DNA from 2 places in the Colwellia sp. MEBiC06753 genome. Region 2 is predicted to be linked to the other one. Evidence: predicted binding sites of a transcription regulator. Region 2 holds the regulator's gene; the other holds the start of a gene.
What was found. The regulator sigma-54, encoded in region 2, starts transcription at its own class of promoters, with help from an activator protein. The targets are predictions, from matches to a motif close to GTTGGCACGNNNNTNGNNT.
Positions count from the first base shown of each region.

Region 1: a site for sigma-54 is predicted at 1,979-1,997, ahead of glnA (glutamate--ammonia ligase). Genes of this name have one in related genera too.

Region 1 covers NZ_JBQMTM010000017.1:5,369-8,573, reverse strand. Annotated here, with positions in the region: gene typA (translational GTPase TypA) at 1-1,740, opposite strand, end outside; gene glnA (glutamate--ammonia ligase) at 2,064-3,205, shown strand, end outside.
Region 2 covers NZ_JBQMTM010000011.1:43,745-46,949, reverse strand. Annotated here, with positions in the region: gene ptsN (PTS IIA-like nitrogen regulatory protein PtsN) at 1-402, opposite strand, end outside; gene hpf (ribosome hibernation promoting factor) at 406-693, opposite strand; gene ACOB82_RS10045 (RNA polymerase factor sigma-54) at 721-2,226, opposite strand; gene lptB (LPS export ABC transporter ATP-binding protein) at 2,315-3,046, opposite strand; gene lptA (lipopolysaccharide transport periplasmic protein LptA) at 3,047-3,205, opposite strand, start outside.

The DNA.
Region 1 (3,205 bases), on a different contig from region 2:
AACTTCTACTAATTCGTCATCATCGATAAATTCTAAAGCTTGCTCTAACGTCATTCTAATTGGTGGCGTTAATACTTGCGCATCATCTGTACCAGCAGCACGAACGTTGGTTAATTGCTTACCTTTTAACGCATTAACAGTTAAGTCGTTATCGCGGCTATGGATACCAATTACCATACCTTCGTATACTTCAACACCGTGACCGATCATTAAACGACCACGTTCTTGTAAGTTAAATAAAGCGTTAGTTAGCGCTTTACCTTGAGCATTGGCAATTAATACACCGTTAAGGCGCTGACCAATCTCGCCGCCTTTATGCGGGCCATACTGTAAGAACGTGTGGTAAATCAAACCAGAACCAGAGGTTAACGTCATAAACTCAGTTTGGAAACCAATTAAACCACGGCTAGGCATAATGAAGTCCATACGAATACGGCCTTTACCATCTGGTGCCATATCAGTTAGCTCAGCTTTACGTAAGCCCATTTTTTCCATGATCGAACCTTGATGTTCTTCTTCAACATCAACGGTAACCGTTTCATATGGTTCTTCAATCTGGCCATCAACTTCACGCATGATTACTTCAGGACGTGATACGGCTAACTCGAAACCTTCACGGCGCATATTTTCAATCAAAATACCTAAGTGTAATTCACCACGGCCTGATACACGGAACTTATCCGGATCTTCAGTTTCTTCAACACGTAATGCTACGTTATGTACCAATTCTTTTTGTAAACGCTCAAGAATATTACGTGAAGTCACGTATTTACCTTCTTGACCAGCAAATGGTGAAGTGTTTACTTGGAAAGTCATGGTAACGGTTGGTTCATCAACAGAAAGCGGCGGTAATGGCTCAACTTCTGATGGACAACAGATAGTATCTGAGATTTTTAATTCACCTAAACCTGTGATCGCAATAATATCACCAGCATGTGCGATATCTGTTTCATGGCGCTCAAGACCTAAGTAACCAAATACTTTACCTACTTTGCCGTTATGCACAGGACCAGCAGCGGTTTGAATTGTTACTTGTTGATTTGGTTTAACTGAACCACGTGTAACACGGCCAACACCAATTACACCTAAGTATGAGCTGTAATCAAGTTGTGAAATTTGCATTTGGAATGCACCTTCAGGATCGGCATCTGGCGCTGGCACTTGGTCAACAATAGTTTGGAAAAGTGGCGTCATGTCTGTGCCAACTTCACCTTCTTCCAACGATGCCCAACCATTAATTGCTGATGCATAAACTACTTGGAAATCTAGTTGTTCATCAGTTGCACCTAAGTTATCGAATAAATCGAATACTTGATCCATTACCCAATCAGGGCGAGCACCTGGCTTGTCAATTTTGTTGATAACTACAATTGGCTTTAACCCTTGAGCAAAGGCTTTTTGTGTTACAAATCGCGTTTGTGGCATCGGGCCTTCTTGCGCATCAACAATAAGTAGTACTGAGTCTACCATTGACATAACACGCTCTACTTCACCACCGAAATCGGCGTGACCAGGAGTATCCACGATGTTTACGCGGTAGTCATTCCAAGTAATTGCGGTATTTTTCGCTAAAATAGTGATACCACGTTCTTTTTCGATATCATTAGAGTCCATTACACGATCTTCAATTTCAGTGCGTGAATCTAATGTTCCCGATTGCTGTAATAACTTATCAACCAAAGTTGTTTTACCATGGTCAACGTGGGCTATTATCGCGACATTTCTTAATTTATCTAACACGGGCGTATGCTCATAGGGCTATAATTGGGCGCGAATTATACAGGAGTCGTTAAGCAAAGAAAATAAATCACTTAACTAAGCATTGATTAATTTTTCGCACGATAACAATATTGCACTGGTATAAAGCAAATATGTTTTCTACACTCAATTTTGCACCAATATCGACATATCACGCACCAATACCGTGCATTTTAAATTAACAGATTAGCTAGGTGTCCCATTTTTTATGGCTTTGCTTATTGGCATGATATTCGCTTTAAGGTTGCACATGGCAAATGCCCTGCATTTTAATGAATTGTTAGATAACTTCACTGGAGACAATAATGTCACAAGCAGTTTTAGATATGATCAAAGAAAACGACGTAAAATTCGTTGATTTACGTTTCACTGATTCAAAAGGTAAAGAGCAACACGTTTCTATTCCTCATCACCAAATCGATGAAGACTTCTTCGAAGACGGTAAAATGTTCGACGGTTCTTCAATTGCTGGCTGGAAAGGTATTAATGAATCAGACATGGTTCTTATGCCTGACGCTGCTACTGCTGTATTAGATCCATTCACTGAAGAAGTTACTTTAAATATTCGTTGTGACATTCTTGAGCCAGCAACTATGCAAGGTTACAGCCGTGACCCTCGTTCTGTTGCTAAACGTGCAGAAGAGTACATGCGTTCTACAGGTATTGCTGACACCGTATTATTCGGTCCAGAGCCAGAGTTTTTCTTATTCGACGACGTGAAATACAAAGTTGATATGAGCGGCGCAAGCTACTCAATTGACGATAAAGAAGCACACTGGAACTCAAACACTTCATACGAAGACGGCAACACAGGTCATCGTCCTGGTATTAAAGGTGGTTACTTCCCAGTAGCACCAGTAGATTCTTCACAAGACTTACGTTCAGCAATGTGTTTAGTAATGGAAGAAATGGGCTTAGTTGTAGAAGCGCATCACCACGAAGTTGCTACTGCTGGCCAAAACGAAATCGCTTGTCGTTTCAACACTATGGTTACCAAAGCTGATGAAGTTCAAATCTACAAGTATGTTGTACATAACGTTGCTCACGCGTACGGTAAAACAGCGACGTTCATGCCTAAGCCATTAGTTGGTGACAACGGTACTGGTATGCACTGCCACCAATCTTTAGCGAAAGACGGTGTTAACTTATTCTCTGGCGACAAGTACGGCGGGTTATCTGAAACTGCACTTTATTACATTGGTGGTATCATCAAGCATGCTAAAGCATTAAACGCTTTCACTAACGCTTCAACTAACTCATACAAGCGTCTTGTTCCTGGTTTCGAAGCACCAGTTATGCTTGCTTACTCAGCACGTAACCGTTCTGCATCAATTCGTATTCCAGTAGTACCAAGCCCGAAAGCGCGTCGTATTGAAGTACGTTTCCCTGATCCATCATCAAACCCATACTTGGCATTCGCTGCAATGTTAATGGCTGGCCTTGACGG
Region 2 (3,205 bases):
TCGAATTTGTTTGGTTAATTGTTTATCACTAAACAGCTTGGCAATACTTTGCAGGGTTGATAAGTGCTCTTGGCAGCAATCTTCAGGTACAAACAACGCAATAAAAATATCAACTGCGCGGTTATCTATTGCATCAAAATCTACTGGCTGCTCTGAGGTCATTAATACAGCAACCACATGATGAGTCCCCGTTAAACGTCCATGAGGTATGGCAATGCCATTCCCAATACCCGTGCTACCCATTTTTTCACGTTCCATTAAACTTTCTAAAAGCTCAAAAGTAGAGTGTTCAGGAATGCGATGCGTCGCTACTGCACAAATTTGTTCGAGGATTTTCTTTTTACTTTGAATTTGGACTGCACAGGATGTGCAGTCCTCGGTGAGTATATCTTGCAGCTTCATAAGTTAATGCTGGGTTATCTTACCTTTGTATTTAAGAATTTGACGATCTAACTTATCAATCAGTGAATCTATTGATGCGTACATATCTTGGTTTTCTGCTGAGGCATGCACTTCAGAACCATTCAGGTGAACCGTCGCTTCTGCTTTTTGCTTTAATTTTTCTACTGTAAGAACGACATACACATTATTGATGTGATCAAAGTGCCGCTCTAGCTTTGCAAACTTGGTGTTAACGAAATCGCGTAATGAATCTGTCACTTCCACATGGTGGCCTGATAAATTAATTTGCATAAGCTCTTTTCCTCATTGCTTGATTACTTATAGTAAACTTTTTCTTTGATTTGACGGTGGAATAGATAAAGACTCTCGGTATTTAGCTATAGTCCGTCTCGCCACATTAATGCCTTGTTCGGCCAGCAACTCTGCCATTTTGCTATCACTTAATGGCTTCGAAGGTACTTCTGCTGAAACAAGTTTCTTTATTAATGCTCTGATAGCTGTTGATGAACATTCCCCCCCGTTTTCAGTACTTACGTGACTTGAGAAGAAGTATTTCAATTCAAAAATACCTCTTGGTGTGTGCATGAATTTTTGCGTCGTTACCCGCGAGATCGTTGATTCATGCATATCAACCGCTTCCGCAATATCATTCAACACCATAGGTCGCATAGCCTCAGGGCCATATTCAAAAAAACCTTGCTGGCGTTGAACAATACAGTTAGACACTTTTAATAGCGTTTCGTTGCGACTCTCTAAACTTTTTATAAACCATTTCGCTTCTTGCAGGTTAGCACGAATAAATTGGTTATCATCTGATGACTTCATTGTTTTGGTCATGGCCGCATACTGTTGATTAATCGACAGTTTTGGCGCAGTACTTGGGTTTAGTTCAACCACCCAACGACCATTTTTCTTTTCTACGGATACATCAGGGATAACATACTGATCATCGCTTTTAATGACGGCATCACCAGGGCGAGGATTTAACGACTGAATTAAACGAATGACTTCACGTAATTGGTCTTCTTTTAATTTCGTCTTCCTCATTATTTGACGATAGTCACGATTACCCAATAAATCAATGTGCTCAGAAATGATTAATTTACTTTCCGCTAAATAAGGCGTTTCTTTGTCAAATTGATTCAATTGAATCAGTAAACATTCAGGTACTGAACGCGCAGCCACACCTACTGGGTCAAACATATTTACCCGTTTAAGTACGGCTTCGACTTCATCTAATTCAACATCGTCAATGCCAATACTTTCTAAAATATCTTCTGCTGATACGGTCAAATAACCGGCATCATCAACAGCATCAATTATCGCCATGGCAATGGCTTCATCAGTTTCTGTAAACGGGGTTAATTCCATTTGCCAGCGTAAATGATCTTGAATCGACTCTGTTGTTTCGCCTTGATAAACATAGTCATCGCTGCCAGATGTGCCAATACCAGAACTAGAAACCCCTGCACTAAATGAGTCATCCCACGTAGAATCAACACTTAACTCTTCTGGAATATCATTTTTTTCCATCGCATCGGTGGTGCTAACTTCATCGGCGCTTGGCGCAGCATCTTCACTACCATCACTATAGTTTTGCTCGGACTGAGCGCTGGCTGAATATGACGCTTCTTCAATGCTGGTATTATTATCGTCTTGGTTATTGCTAGACTCATCCACTTCTAACAATGGATTGCTTTCAAGCGCTTCCTGAATTTCTTGTTGTAAATCAAGCGTCGATAATTGTAATAACTTAATCGCCTGCTGAAGCTGAGGCGTCATGGTAAGTTGTTGACCAATCTTAAGTTGAAGTGATGGGCGCATCGAGTATTTACAAGTCCTATTGTTCTAATTTAGCTTTAAACCAATTTAGCTTTAAATTGGTGTTAATTTATTAATGTTATATTGCTTACTATAGCTTGAATTGCTCGCCTAGGTATACATCTCTTACTTGCTGATTTGCAAGAATTTGATCTGAATTACCTTCAGCAATTAATTCACCGTGACTGACGATATAAGCATGTTCACAAACATCGAGGGTTTCACGGACATTATGATCAGTGATTAATACGCCAATTCCGCGCTGTTTCAGATGAATAATAATCTTTTTTATATCGCCAACCGAAATCGGATCAACACCAGCAAACGGCTCATCTAGCAAAATAAAACGCGGGTCTGCCGCTAATGCCCGAGCAATTTCGACACGTCGGCGTTCACCACCTGATAAACTCATGCCAGTATTATCTCTAATATGGCCAATATTAAATTCTTCAATAAGCAGCTCTACTTTTTCTTCCCGCTCAAGTGCAGAGAGATCTTTTCGAGTTTGCAAAATCGCCATAATATTTTCGTATACGGTTAATTTACGAAAAATAGACGCTTCTTGTGGTAAATAGCCAATGCCTCGCCGCGCTCTTTCATGCATCGGCAATAAAGTTAAATCTTCATCATTTAACATGATTTGGCCGCCATCATTCGGCACTAAACCAACAATCATATAAAACGACGTTGTTTTACCAGCACCATTTGGCCCAAGAAGACCAACAATTTGCCCTTCCCCCACTTGTAAGCTGACATTTTTAACAACCTGTCGACCTTTATAGGCCTTTGCCAACCCTTTGGCAGATAATGTACCCTCTGCCATTTAATTATTACCTTTTGCTTTAGGTTTTAATATGGTGGTCACAGATTGTTCACCGCCTTCTGCTTCCAATTGTTCAGTTAAGGTATTGTAGACAATTTTATCACCGCTCACTTCACTGCCAGCTTGACGCAATAAAGCGTTGCCAGTGATAGTTATAGT